2 regions of the Streptomyces sp. NPDC059850 genome follow, and region 1 is predicted to be linked to the other one. Evidence: riboswitches for the same ligand, from Rfam matches in the RefSeq annotation. Region 1 holds a riboswitch; the other holds the start of a gene.
What was found. A riboswitch is a leader RNA that binds a small molecule or an ion and turns the genes downstream of it on or off. The one in region 1 is predicted to bind thiamine pyrophosphate.
Positions count from the first base shown of each region.

Region 1 (7,243 bases):
GATGCGCATCGCGGCCGTGTAGAGCTTCCGCCGGCTCGTCGAGGGGTCGGCTTCCCGCAGCTCCCACACCGCCGAGGTCTGGGTGACCGTCACGTCGTCCAGCACGCCCAGCGAACCGATGATCACCCCTGCCAGCAGCAGACCCTTGATCTCGATGCCCGGATAGAGGCCGTGCACCAGACCGGTCTGGTCGTCGGTGTTGCCGGTCAGCGACGCCCAGCCGATGAACAGCGAGCCGAGCACGCCGATCAGCAGCAGCGAGACCAGGGTGCCGAGCACGGCGACCGATGTCCGGGCGCTCAGTCCGTGGCACATATAGAGCGCGAGCAACATGATCGCGCTGCCTCCGACGACCGCGACCACCAGCGGATTCGAGCCCTGCAATATCGCCGGGAGGATGAACAGCGTCAGCACCCCGAAGCTGATGGCCAGCGCCACCAGCGCGAAGATGCCGCGCAGCCGTCCGACGGCCACGACCACGAGCGCGAACACCCCGGCGAGCAGGGCCATGGGGAACGAGCGGTTGATGTCCGAGACCGAGTACTGGAGGTTCTTCGGCGCCTTGGGCGCGTACGAGAGCTTCAGCTCCTGCCCGGCGCTGAGCTTCCGCGAGGCGTTCGGCTGGACGATCTCGGGGAACGTACGGCCCTTGTCCTTGCCCGAGGTGACCTCGATGGTGGCCTTCTCGCAGACGCTCTCGCCGCCGCCTGCTCCGCCGCCCGCTCCGCCTCCGGTGCCGCCACCGGGCGCGCCGCCGCCGGGCGCCGGGGCGCCGCCCTGCTGACCCGGTTCGGTGGGTGCCTGCGGCTGCGCGTTGACGTCGGCGCAGTCGACCTCCGCCACCTTCACCACGCGCCCGGCGACCGTCTCCTGGTCGAAACCGAGCCCGCTGCGGCCCTGCGTGGTGTGCTCGGGGCTGCCCGGCCACAACGCGACCAGCCCGGCGAGGACGGCGACGGCGAACGGGATGAGCACCGCCGCGATGACCTTGCGGAGGCGTGCGGAGACGGGCGCGGCCGGGCCGTGGGAGTGGGCGTGGCTGTGGCCATGGCCGGGGGAGCCATGGGAGTGGCCATGGGCCTCGCCGGACGGGCGGGGCTGCTCGGGCGGATGGTCCTGCTGTGTCGCGGTCACCGTCGCATCATCGCAAGAGCGGCAGGCCCCCTGTTCAGGTATGCGGGGAAACCGTTAGCGTGGGGGCACCTTTGCAATCGCGGGAGCTCGGAGCACCGGGCTGAGAGGGCGCTGACGTCACAGCTGCGCCGACCGCTGAACCTGTTACCGGGTAATGCCGGCGTAGGGAGTGGGTCTCATGACTCAGCAGGATGCACACACGCGCGAAAACGCTGGCGATTTCGGCTGGCATAAGGGATATGTCACGGGTTCCCGCCCGGACATCCAGGTCCCGGTGCGCCGCGTGCACCTCACCAATGGCCAGGACGTGACGCTGTACGACACGTCCGGCCCGTACACCGACCCCCACATCGACACCGACGTCCGCCGTGGCCTCGCGCCGCTGCGGCAGAACTGGATCATCACCCGCGGCGACACCGAGGAGTACTCCGGCCGTCCGGCCCGGCCCGAGGACGACGGGCTCAAACACACCGCGCCCCGCGGTGGCCTGCGCAACCTCGACGCGGTCTTCCCCGGACGGCCGCGCCAGCCCCGCCGGTCCCGCGACGGCGCCCCCGTCACCCAACTCGCGTACGCCCGCCGGGGCGAGGTCACCGCGGAGATGGAGTACGTGGCGATCCGCGAGAACGTCTCCCCCGAGGTGGTCCGCGAGGAGATCGCGGCGGGCCGGGCCGTACTGCCCGCCAACGTCAACCACCCGGAGATCGAGCCGATGATCATCGGCAAGCGGTTCCTGGTGAAGGTCAACGCCAACATCGGCAACTCCGCCGTCACCTCGTCCATCGAGGAGGAGGTCGAGAAGATGACCTGGGCGACCCGCTGGGGCGCCGACACGGTCATGGACCTGTCGACCGGCCGCAACATCCACACCACCCGCGAGTGGCTGCTGCGCAACTCCCCGGTGCCGATCGGCACCGTGCCGCTCTACCAGGCGCTGGAGAAGGTCGACGGCAAGGCCGAGGAGCTGTCCTGGGAGGTCTACAAGGACACCATCATCGAACAGGCCGAGCAGGGCGTCGACTACATGACGGTGCACGCGGGCGTGCGGCTCCCGTACGTCCCCCTGACGGCCCGCCGCAAGACCGGAATCGTCTCCCGCGGCGGCTCGATCATGGCCGCCTGGTGCCTGGCCCACCATCAGGAGTCGTTCCTCTACACCCACTTCGAGGAGCTGTGCGAGATCCTCGCGGCGTACGACGTCACGTACTCGCTGGGTGACGGGCTGCGCCCCGGATCCATCGCCGACGCCAACGACGAGGCGCAGTTCGCGGAGCTGCGCACGCTCGGCGAACTCAACCGGATCGCCAAGGAGCACGGCGTCCAGACCATGATCGAGGGCCCGGGCCATGTCCCGATGCACAAGATCAAGGAGAACGTCGACCTCCAGCAGGAGATCTGCGAGGAGGCCCCCTTCTACACCCTGGGCCCCCTCACCACGGATGTCGCGCCCGCCTACGACCACATCACCTCGGGGATCGGCGCCGCGATGATCGCCTGGTGGGGCACGGCGATGCTCTGCTACGTCACCCCCAAGGAGCACCTGGGGCTGCCGGACCGCGACGACGTGAAGACCGGCGTGATCACCTACAAGATCGCCGCCCACGCCGCCGACCTGGCCAAGGGCCACCCCGACGCCCAGGCCTGGGACGACGCGCTCTCCGACGCGCGCTTCGAGTTCCGCTGGGAGGACCAGTTCAACCTGGCCCTCGACCCGGACACGGCACGCTCGTTCCACGACGAGACGCTCCCGGCGGAGCCCGCCAAGACGGCGCACTTCTGCTCCATGTGCGGGCCCAAGTTCTGCTCCATGAAGATCAGCCACGACATCCGCCGCGAACACGGCGCCGCGATGGACGAGGCGGAAGCGGAAGCCGGAATGGCGGAGAAGTCCCGAGAGTTCGCCGCCGCGGGCAACCGCGTCTACCTCCCCCTCGCCGACTGACCCCGGCCCCCTGCGGCTCGGCCGTTGTGGGGCACAGCAGGATGCGAGGCATGGCAACCGAGATGGGACCGATGGCGGAACACGTTCAACGGCGGTGGCGCGAGGCACAAGCCCCCGACGGTGACGTGATCGTCTTCGGGGACGGACGGCTGTCGGTGATGCGGTTCTGCATCACCGACAGCTGGTCGCGGGCGGACGAGATCCTCCGGGCCACGGAATGGACCGCCCGCCACTGGCTGGACGTCGACGTGGTCATGGCCTCGTGCGGATACGGCGAATACCGCGCCTACGGAGGCGAATCCGCAGCCTACGGCAGCATCGGCTGGGTCGCCCTGACCCGGGACGACGAGCGGCGGACTTTGGAATGGCTCGCTGTGTGCTCCGAGTCGAACCCGTTCGCCGAGGTGGCTCTCGACGACACCTGCCTGACGGCGGTCAGCACCAGCCGCGATGTGTGGACCTTCCCACGCGACGCCCCGCAGCAGGTGGAGATCAGCCGGGTCGTCGAACGGGACAGGTGACCGCTTCCCCTGCCGGGTGAGCATGATGTCTGCGGGCTGAGGTGAGTGATGGAGGCTTAGAAGCCCTAACAGAATGCGTCCTCTGCAGGGCGGCTCGTACCCTCGCTGCCCAATGCGGCGGTGCCCTAGAGTCGCCGCATGCGACGAAGAACAGGGCTGGCGATAGTTGGGGCTGCTGCCCTGGCCTGGGGCGAGTGGTTGAACTGGCGCTGGTCCCGAGCCCTCGTGGGGGGCCGCGGGGGCGCATCAGAAGCCGTGGTCGTGTTGGGCTACCGGAACCCACAATCGACGGCGAACTTCATCAACCGCTGGCGCGTTCGTGCTGGAATTCGCTCCGTTGCCGCTGACGGTGCGCGAGGCACTCTCGTGATCTTCAGCGGTGGTGCGACCGGCAGCTACGCTGCGGAAGCCCAGCTGATGGCTGACTACGCGAAGTCGACGCTTGGGTTCGACGGCACGGTGCTTCTCGAAGACCAGAGCATGACGACATGGGAGAACATCACGAACGTGATCCCGCTGCTTGAGGATATCGACCGCATCAAGATCGTCTCCCAACCAGCTCACGCGCTCAAGGCCCGCGCGTACTTGCGGCGGCAGCGTCCTGACCTTGCTGAGAGGCTCGTGCGAGCGGATGACTACCGCCCTGGTGAGTGGATGATTGGTAAACCGCTGCTGGCTCTGTACGGGCTTCGGATGCTCCGTGGTCTCAAGGCCGAAGAGCGGAAGGTCTCGCTGTAGACAGCTCCTGTCGCGTCGGCATCACATACGGTGGCTCTTGATCAGGAGCAGACCGGGGCGGCCCTGGAGTGGCTGGTCCCGGCGGGGCCGGGGCTCGGCGCCACGGGGGCGTTCGCGGACGGCACCGCCCCTGGACCCGGGGCCGATCCGTTCACGCGAGTGCTGGCGCTCACCGGAAGAGACACCCGTTAGTCCGGCTGGTTCTCCGGGCCGCCGTATTCGGGGCTTGTGTAGTCCGGGCTGCTGTAGCGGGGGCGGGCTCTGGGGCCGTCGTCGTCGGTGCTGAAGCCCGGGCGGCTGTAGCCGAGGTGGGGGGTGCGGCCCGCTTCGGGGCGGCCGGGGACGTAGGCGGTCCAGGGGGCGGGGGCCGAGGGGTTGGCCAGGGCCTCGTGGAGGAAGGGCAGGACGCCCCGCTCCAGCAGGGCCTGCCGCCAGGCCTCTCTGGCCCGGTCCACCTCTTCCAGCTGCTCGGCCAGGGCCTCGCCGCGGATCGCGCTGGAGCCGTTGCGCAGGGCGGTGAGGAGGAGGCCGACGGCGGCGAGCAGGATGCCCGCGGCGGTGAGGGCGGCGAAGAACCAGCCCGCGGTGATCATCGGCTGGGCGATGGACGGCACGGGGTCCAGGACGTGCAGTACGTAGCCGACGAGCAGGAAGATGATCGCGGCGGTCCCGGCCAGCACCGGGGCCAGGACGGCGAGCATGGGGACCAGCCCCGCACCTGAGGCGTCCAGGAGGGTGCCGGTGAATCCGGCGGCGTGCCCGTGCTCGTCGTCGTCCTCCGGGAGCCCGGCCATGGGCAGGGGCGGGGCGGGCTCGCGGAGGCGGGCGCGGGCGACGACGTAATCCTGGTATTCGGCGGCCGCGCACGCGGTGATGGCGGCCGAGGCGCTGAGCGCCATGGTGCGCAGCTGCTCGGCGGTGAGCCGCTGTCCTATGCCCGGGAGATCCGGTCGGCGGTCCGCGGTACGCAGCACCTCGTCGAGAACTCGCTCGAACTCCGGGCGGTCCTCGGCGAACAGGTGCGGAGCGCTTTTCATGGTGCATCCCCCGATACTCCGTAAGGCCTTGGTGTCCGGGTTTCACCGGGCAGTCGGGCGGAAACGGAGGAGAGCCTGCGACGGATAAACCGATGGTAGAGCCGATCCGGCGCGAGGTGACAGCAAGTTTCGTGATTTGCTCAGCTCCGCCAGTCCCGGCAGCCCCGTCCGGCTCTTCCGTCGCGCGTCCGCGTCACCCTCACGTGTCGAGCGGCAGTTGTACGACCAGCAGTTTTCCGGCCATGGTGATGCCGCCGTCCATCGCGACCGCGAGATTGTCCGCGTAGACGTGCGGGCCCTCGACCGCGGGCGTGCCGTCGTCCTCGCCGTCCTCCGAGCCGACTTCGCCCAGCAGATACGGGATCGGGCTGTGGCCGTGGACGATGCGTTCCCCGCCGAAGGCGCCGAGCAATTCGCGCACGGCCATCGGTCCGGCGTCCTCGTCGCGGAAGGCGAAGCGCTTGGTGAATTTGCGGAACAGGTCCCAGCACTCGTCGGCGTCACTGCGCTGGAGCGTCTCGGTGACGCTGTCGTTGACGGCTTCGATCGAGTCGCCGTAGTCCAGATAGGCGGTGGTGTCGGAGTGGACGAGGAGATGCCCGTCCTCCTCGGCCATCGCGTCCAGCCGTGACATCCACTGGAGGTGATGGTCCTCCAGCCGCTCCATGTCGGTGCGCTGGCCGCCGTTGAGCAGCCAGGCGGCCTGGAAGGAGGCGGTGCCCGCCCCGGAGTTGACGGGGGTGTCGCCGAACCGCTTGGCGCCGATGAGGAGCAGTTCGTGATTGCCCATCAGCGCCTTGCAGTAGCCGCCCGCGGCCGCGGCCTCGGCGGAGAGCTGCATCACCAGGTCGATGACGCCGATGCCGTCCGGGCCGCGGTCGGTGAAGTCGCCGAGGAACCACAGCCGGGCGTTCCCGGCCGCCCAGCTGCCCTTGTCGTCGATCAGGCCCTGGGCGGCGAGCGCCTCGCGCAGCTCGTCGTGGTACCCGTGGACGTCGCCCACGACGAACAGCGGGCCCGGGCCCTCGTCGTCGGCGAGTTCGGCCTCCGGATCGGTCACCGAGGCGAGCGCGATCGTCGGGCGGTCCTGCGGGGGCACCAGCCGGGTGTCCGCGATGGTGTGCCCCGGGCCCACGACCGGCAGCTTCTCGGTCGGTGTGTACCCGTCCGGCATCGGGGCAGGCGCTGCTGCGGGAGGCACCGGTCCGGGCGGCGTGGACGCCCCGTACGCGGGCACGTGCGGATGTGCCGCCGTGGTCCCTGCCGTGGCTTCCAGACCGGCCCCCTGAGTCATCGACCCCTCCACCATCGCGCCGCCGTGCCACCTTGTGGACCTTGCCTGGTCGACGGCGGTCCGCGGTGTCGTCCGCCCATCATAGGAATGACCGTGAGGGCTTGTGACGCACCAGGGTGCCGTCAATCGGTGCTCGGCCCTGCTTGGACGGTCTTTTATCCCGGATTGGACCGGTAGGGGAAGCCCCACGGGCTCGAGTCCTCTTCCGGTCATCCTTGAGTCTCTCTCAGATCATCCTCCAGCGCGGCTGCGCGGCGGGCTGACCGTCGTACGCGGCGGACGGCGCTGGGACGACGTCCGCACGATCAGTTCGGTAGGTATCACCTGCTCGACGGGGCGGTCGCTGTCGAGCCCTTCGATGGCGTCGATGAGCAACTGCACCACTGCGGTGCCGATCCGGCGCGGTTTGAGCGAGAGCGTCGTGACGGGCGGCTCGGTGGTCCGGTAGACCGTGGATTCGCTGCAGCACACCAGCAGCAGGTCCTCCGGGACGCGCATCCCGTAGCGGCGGGCGGCGGCGAGCAGGTCCGTGCCGTTGGGGTCGAAGAGCCCGTAGACCGCGTCGGGGCGGTCCGGA
Region 1 covers NZ_JBHWJI010000027.1:82,384-89,626, reverse strand. Annotated here, with positions in the region: gene ACFV9T_RS22985 (YibE/F family protein) at 1-1,134, opposite strand, end outside; TPP riboswitch at 1,204-1,320, shown strand; gene thiC (phosphomethylpyrimidine synthase ThiC) at 1,313-3,076, shown strand; gene ACFV9T_RS22975 (hypothetical protein) at 3,127-3,597, shown strand; gene ACFV9T_RS22970 (YdcF family protein) at 3,736-4,335, shown strand; gene ACFV9T_RS22965 (hypothetical protein) at 4,366-4,527, shown strand; gene ACFV9T_RS22960 (hypothetical protein) at 4,524-5,372, opposite strand; gene ACFV9T_RS22955 (metallophosphoesterase) at 5,572-6,681, opposite strand; gene ACFV9T_RS22950 (LacI family DNA-binding transcriptional regulator) at 6,898-7,243, opposite strand, start outside.

Region 2 (7,243 bases), on a different contig from region 1:
GGCGGCTTGCGTACGTCCTGTCCCCGCCCCACGGTGACCGTGCTGCGCCCGGACGACCCCGCGACCCGCCCCGACGACGGCCACGAGGCCGTCACCCTCAGCGCGGTCGTCGCCCCGCACGGACCGGTCGACTGGACCGGCGGGAAGGCGGCCGAGGAGAGCGCGGACCGGCTCGTCACGGCCGCCGAAGCGGCCATACCGGAGCTGCGGGACCGCATCCTGTGGCGCGAGGTGCGCACCCCCCGGGACACCGCCTCGGACACCGGAGTCGCGGGCGGCGGAGTGCCGGGCCCGGCGCTGGCCGGTGCCGAGGGCCGCTGTCTGCGCCCCGCCAACCTCACCCGGCTCCCGGGCCTCTATCTGGCGGGCGGCTGGTCCCACCCGGGCGGCGGGCTGGCCCACGCCGGAATGTCGGGTGCGCTGGTGGCGGGCCTCATCGTCGAAGGCCAGGACTGGCGCGGCTCGCAGTGAGCCGCGCCCGTCCTGGCCCTCATCAGACGGAACGCACCGGAGCGCGTCAGAAGCGGTACTGCTCGTCGTACCCCTGCTGGAAGCCCTGCTGGTCGTCGTAGGGGTACGGGGGCTGATCCTGCTGGCCGGGCTGGCCCGGCTGCCCGGGCGGGAGGTCGCCCTCGCGCTGCTGCGGGACCCAGGGCCCGCCCGGCTCCATCGCGTCGGCGCCCGGCATGTACTGCTGCGGCGAGCCGTACGAGGCGTCCGCCGCGTAGTGGTCGCCGCCGCCGAAGGCGTACGGGTCCTGCTGGTAGCCCGCGTACGGGTCGGCGTACTGCTGCTGCGCGTAGGGCTGTTGCTGGGCGTAGGCCTGCTGGTCATAGGCGCCGTCGTAGGCGCCCGCGTACGGGTCCTGTCCGTACGCGGCGTACGCCTGCTGGTCCTGGTAGCCGTACTGCGCGGCGTCCGCGTACACGTCCTGGCCCTGGCCGTAGGCCACGTCACCGTAGGCAGAGTCCTGGAAGCCCGGCTGGTCCTGGAAGCCGGGGGCGCCCTGGGCGTCCTGCGTACCGTAACCGGCGTACGTCTCGTACGCGCTGTAGCCCGCGTTCGGGTCCGCGTAGCCGCCGCCGGCGGGGGTGAACGGGGACGGCTCCTCGTAGACGCCGTACTCGCTGGTGTCGTCCGGCATCGGCTCCGGCCGGTAGGTGGGCGGCTCGGGCCGCTCGACCCGGACGTCCTCGACGTCCGAGATCCGCAGGGCCGGTTCGGGCTCCGGACCGTCCGGCAGCGGGTCGCGCTCGCGCCCACGGCCCAGCCCCGGCAGCCCGGGGAGGCCTTCCAGGGCCCAGCCCTTCTCGAAGCCCTGGCGGAAGGAGAGGGTGACGTACGTCTGGCCGACCGCGAAGGTGATCGCACCGATCGCGATCACCACCACCGCCGGGATCAGCACCCCGACCACTACGCCCAGAAAGCCGACGAAGGCCAGCAGCCGCCAGCGCAGCCGCGCCTTGTACTGCAGCAGTACCTCTCCCAACAGCCACAGCGCCACGACGCCGAAAGCGATGTAGAGGACCGTCCAGCCCATGCCCGCCCCTCTCAGTGCGGCTGCCCCTCGGCCGCCGTATCAGGACCGCTGGTGCAGTCCCAGATTCTTGTAGATTTCCAGCGTCGCCGTGGAGTGGTTCAGGGTAATGAAGTGAAGCCCGGGGATCTCCTCGGCCATCAACCGCGCGCACAGCTCTGTGGCGTAGTCGATCCCGATCGAGCGTACAGCCGCCGCGTCGTCCTTCACCGCCAGGATGCGTTCGGCCAGCTCCGGCGGGAAGGCGGCGTTGCTGAGCTGCGCGAACCGCTCGATCTGCCTGACGTTCGTGACCGGCATGATCTCAGGGATGATCGGTGTCGTACAGCCCGAGGCCGCGACCCGGTCACGCAGCCGCAGGTAGTCCTCCGGGTAGAAGAACATCTGGGTGATCGCGAAGTCGGCGCCCGCGCGGCACTTGTCGACGAAGTGACGGATGTCGGTGTCCCAGTCCGTCGAGCGCGGGTGCATTTCGGGGAATGCGGCGACACCGACGCAGAAGTCCCCGGACTCCTTGATCAGGCGGACCAGCTCGGCGGCGTAGGTGATGCCGTCGGGGTGCTTGACCCAGTCGGCCATCGGGTCTCCGGGCGGGTCGCCGCGCAGGGCGAGCATGTTCCGGATTCCGGCACCGGCGTACTGGCCGATGATGTTGCGCAGTTCGGCGAGGGAGTGGTTGACCGCGGTCAGGTGCGCGACGGGGGTCAGGGTGGTGTCGGTCGCGATCTGCTCGGTGGCGCGGACGGTGCCCTCACGGGAAGAGCCGCCCGCGCCGTACGTCACGGAGACGAAGGTCGGTGAGACAGCCTCCAGTCGGCGGATGGCGTTCCACAGCGTGTGCTGCCCCTTGTCCGTTTTGGGGGCGAAGAACTCGAAGGAATACGATTGCTCACCCGACGCGAGCAGGTCACGCACGGTAAGGGCTCGATCAGTCCTGGTGGAAGCGGTGCCTAGGGCCATACGCGAAGGTTAGCCAGCCGGGTGGTCGGAGCCCACCCGGCAACGTGGTTATGGGGGTTTTGCCGGGCTCCTGTCCGCAATGCGGACGGAAATATCGAGCCGGGCTCAACTCCGACACCTGCTAGACATCTGTCGCTCGCACACGCTTCGCCAGCGCTTCCGTGGCCGCCGCCGGATCCGAGGCCTCGGTGATGGCCCGCACCACGACGACCCGGCGCGCTCCCGCCTCCAGGACCTGGTCCAGGTTCGACGCGTCGATGCCGCCGATCGCGAACCAGGGCCGGGCCGGGCACCGGGCGGCGGCGTGCCGGACCAGGGAGAGGCCGGGGGCGTGGCGGCCCGGCTTGGTGGGGGTGGGCCAGCAGGGGCCGGTGCAGAAGTAGTCCACGCCGGGCTCGGCGAGGGCCGCGTCGACCTCGGCCTCGGCGTGGGTGGAGCGCCCGATCAGCGGGCCGTCGCCGAGGATGGCGCGCGCCGCGGGGACCGGCAGGTCACCCTGGCCCAGGTGGAGCACGTCGGCGCCGGTGGCGTGGGCGACGTCGGCGCGGTCGTTGACGGCGAGCAGCTTGCCGTGGCGGCGGCAGGCGTCGGCGAAGACGGCGAGGTGGTCCAGCTCCTCGGCGGCCTCCATGCCCTTGTCCCGCAGCTGGACGATGTCCACCCCGGCGGCCAGCACGGCGTCCAGGAACTCCGGCAGGTCGCCCTGGCGCTTGCGCGCGTCGGTGCACAGGTAGAGGCGGGCGTCGGCCAGCTGCTCGCGTGCGGTCATGGGTGGCTTTCCCCCCGGGTCGTGCGGCGCACGGGCCGGGACGGGCGACCGCCGTCGGATGACAGCGGTCGGCCCGGCCCGTACGCCTGGTGGTGGTTCGGAAACGGCGGACGGAAAACGGCGGACAGGAAACGGCGGACGGCGTCAGACGGCGAGCGCCTGCGCGCGCCGCTTCACTTCCGTCCCGCGATTCTCGCGCAGCGCCTGGGCCGGGGTGCCCGGCAGGCTCGGGTCAGGGGTGAAGAGCCACTCCAGCATCTCCTCGTCGCTGAAGCCGTCGTCCTTGAGCAGTGTCAAGGTGCCCACGAGGCCCTTGACGACCTTTCCGTCACCGACGAAGTCCTCGGGCACCTGGAGCACCCGGTTCTCGCCACGGCGCACCGCGATCAGCTGGCCCTCCTTGACCAGCTGCCTCACGCGCGTCACCTCGACGCCGATCCGGTCGGCGACGTCGGGGAGAGTGAGCCAGGCGGGGACGAGAGCATCGATCTTTGCGTCAATCTCGGTCACAGGACAAGCCTGCCATCTGGGACTGACAGTGGGTAGCCGGGCGTCCGCCGAGCGGACCTCCGGGGCCCCTCCGGGGCCGTCACAGAACGGCCGACTTCAGCGGAACGGAGGGATCCGTGGCCCGGGTGCGGTCCAGCCGGGCACCGCGTTCGATCAGCTTGCGGCCCTGGGCCAGATCGCGCGGACGGCCGACCGCCAGCAGGGCGACCAGGGCCCCGTCCCGCAGCCAGCACACCGACCAGGCGGCGCCGTCCGGGTCGCCCCGCCAGACCAGTTCGTCGGCGTCCGAGTGGTGTCCTGCGTACTGCACGAACCGCCCGAACTGCTCGGACCAGAAGTAGGGCACCGGGTCGTAGACCTGGCCGGGGAAGTGCGCGGTGCGGCTGCCGACCACATTGGCGGCGACCGTCCGCGGCCCCTGGAGCGCGTTGTCCCAGTGGTGCACGAGCAGCCGGGTCCCGTAGCGGGCGGAGGGGAAGGACGCGCAGTCGCCGACCGCGTACACATCGGGCGCCGACGTACGCAGCCCCTCGTCGGCGGCGACGGACCGGTCCTCGGCGAGTTCGATGCCCGAACCGGCCAGCCAGCCGGTCGCGGGCCGGGCGCCGATGCCGATGACCACCGCACCGGCCCGCAGCCTGGTGCCGTCGCCGAGCTGGAGCCCGTTCCGGTCGATGCCGGTCACCCGGGCGCCGGTGACCAGGGTGGCGCCGTAGTCCGCGTACCAGCCGGTCATATGGGCCGCGACCTCCGCCGGGAGGGCGCCCACCAGCGGCCGGTCCGCGGCCTCGACGACCGTCACCGCGCAGCCCGCCTCGCGGGCCGCGGTCGCGAACTCCGCGCCGATCCAGCCCGCCCCGACCACCACGATCTCGTCCTGCCGGGCGAGCACCGGGCGCAGCCGTTCGGCGTCGTCCAGGGTCCGCAGGAGGTGGACACCGGGCACGCCCTCGCTGCCGGGCAGGGCGATCGGCTCGGCGCCGGTGGCGATCACCAGGACGTCGTACGGGATCGGGCCCGACCCGGTCGCGACCGTCCGCCCCGCCGCGTCCAGCCCGGTCACGGCGACGCCGAGCCGCAGCCCGATGCCGAGCGCGGCGAAGTCCACGTCGAACGCGGACCCCTCGGCCTTGCCGAGCAGTACGGCCTTGGACAGCGGCGGCCGGTCGTACGGCTGGTGGGGCTCGGCGCCCAGCAGCAGGATCTCCCCGCTCCAGCCCTGCTCACGCAGCGCGACGGCGGTCTGCACCCCCGCCATGCCCGCGCCGACGATCACCACCCGCTGTCCGCCGCCACCCGCCGAGGACGCCATCGTCTTCGTCGTCTCATCGCTCACACGATCACTGTATTGCGGCAGGTGGGGCGGACCGGAGAGCGCACGACGAGATCTCGGGCACAGCCCGACGGGCCGGACGTCCTGTCGTATCGCGGACACGGGGCCTCATGCCCGGCGCCGCCCGGGACGCTCCCTTCCGGCCGATTCGGGGCGCGTACTAGGGTGGCGGGACAGAGCACTCGCGGGAGCCCGGGCGCACCGGGCTGAGAGGGAGGCTGGCGCGGCCTCCGACCGTACGAACCTGATCCGGGTCATGCCGGCGAAGGGAGGGGGCGACCAGCCCATGCACACCCCACATCACACAGCCCGAGCACCCCAGGGCAGCGCTACCCCGTACGACGTCCTCGTCATCGGCGGCGGCATCATCGGCCTGGTCACGGCCTGGCGGGCGACCCAGCGGGGCCTGCGCACCGCCGTCGCCGACCCGGCGCCCGGCGGCGGGGCCGCCCGGGTCGCGGCCGGGATGCTGGCGGCCGTCACCGAACTGCACTACGGCGAGCAGACCCTGCTCGGACTGAATCTGGCCTCGGCGCGCCGCTATCCGTCCTTCGTGGCGGAGCTGGAGGAGGCGAGCGGCCATGACCTGGCCTTCCGCACCTGCGGCACGCTCTCGGTCGCGCTCGACGCGGACGACCGCGCCCATCTGCGGGAGCTGCACGCCTTCCAGCAGCGGCTCGGTCTGGACGCACAGTGGCTCACGGGGCGCGAATGCCGACGCCTGGAGCCGATGCTCGCGCCGGGCGTGCGCGGGGGCCTGCGCGTCGACGGCGACCACCAGGTCGACCCGCGGCGGCTGGCGGCCGCGCTGCTGACGGCGTGCGAGCGCGCCGGAGTGGACCTCCACCGGGCCGCCGTGGAACGGCTGCTAGTGGAGGGCGACCGGGCCACCGGGGCCGAGCTGGCGGATGGCGCGCGCCTGACCGCCGGGCAGACCGTGCTGGCCGCGGGCAGCCTCAGCGGGCGGCTCCCGGGCGTCCCCGAGGCGGTCCTGCCGCCCGTACGCCCCGTCAAGGGCCAGGTCCTGCGGCTGTCGGTACCCGGCCCGTACGCGCCCTTCCTGTCCCGGACCGTACGGGCCGTCGTACGCGGCGGGCACGTCTACCTCGTCCCGCGCGAGAACGGCGACCTGGTCGTCGGCGCGACCAGCGAGGAGCTGGGCTGGGACACCACGGTCACCGCGGGAGGGGTGTACGAGCTGCTGCGCGACGCGCACGAGCTGGTGCCCGGCATCACCGAACTGCCGCTCGTCGAGACCCTCGCCGGGCTCCGCCCCGGCTCCCCCGACAACGCCCCGCTGCTCGGCCCGACCGAACTGCCGGGCCTCCAGCTGGCCACCGGCCACTACCGCAACGGCGTCCTGCTGACCCCGATCACCGGCGATGCCATGGCCGAGGCGCTGACGGGCGGCGAACTCCCGCCCGAGGCGCGGCCGTTCTCGCCGAAGCGCTTCGCGGCCACCCCAGCCGCCGCGACTCCCCCAGCAGCTATACAGGAGCACACCGCATGACCGTCACCCTGAGCGTCACCGTGAACGGCGAGCCCCGCGAGCTGCCCGGCGGGACCACCCTCGACGGGGTCGTCGCGACCCTCACCCAGGCGCCCTCGGGCGTCGCCGCGGCCGTCAACGAGACGGTCGTCCCGCGCGGCCAGTGGCCCGCGACCCCGCTCGGCGACGGTGATCGCGTCGAGGTCCTCACCGCGGTCCAAGGAGGCTGACCCCCCATGACGCACCCTGCCACGCTGGATCAGGTCCTCACCGACGCCGATCCGCTCACCATCGCCGGTACGTCCTTCGGCTCCCGCCTGATCATGGGGACGGGCGGCGCGCCCAGCCTGGACATCATGGAGCGCTCGCTGATCGCCTCCGGCACCGAGCTGACCACGGTCGCGATGCGCCGCCTCGACCCCGCCGTGCAGGGCTCGGTGCTGTCCGTACTGAACCGGCACGGCATCCGCCCGCTGCCCAACACGGCTGGCTGCTTCACCGCCGGGGAGGCCGTGCTGACCGCCCGGCTCGCCCGCGAGGCACTGGGCACCGACTGGGTGAAGCTGGAGGTCATCGCCGACGAGCGCACCCTGCTCCCCGACCCGATCGAGACGCTGGACGCCGCCGAGACCCTGGTGGACGACG
Region 2 covers NZ_JBHWJI010000083.1:7,311-14,553, forward strand. Annotated here, with positions in the region: gene ACFV9T_RS39490 (phytoene desaturase family protein) at 1-471, shown strand, start outside; gene ACFV9T_RS39495 (hypothetical protein) at 518-1,540, opposite strand; gene metF (methylenetetrahydrofolate reductase [NAD(P)H]) at 1,580-2,497, opposite strand; gene thiE (thiamine phosphate synthase) at 2,619-3,266, opposite strand; gene ACFV9T_RS39510 (Rv2175c family DNA-binding protein) at 3,411-3,776, opposite strand; gene ACFV9T_RS39515 (NAD(P)/FAD-dependent oxidoreductase) at 3,856-5,088, opposite strand; TPP riboswitch at 5,284-5,397, shown strand; gene thiO (glycine oxidase ThiO) at 5,396-6,619, shown strand; gene thiS (sulfur carrier protein ThiS) at 6,616-6,828, shown strand; gene ACFV9T_RS39530 (thiazole synthase) at 6,835-7,243, shown strand, end outside.
Region 2: another riboswitch for thiamine pyrophosphate. It lies ahead of thiO (glycine oxidase ThiO); the one in region 1 lies ahead of thiC (phosphomethylpyrimidine synthase ThiC).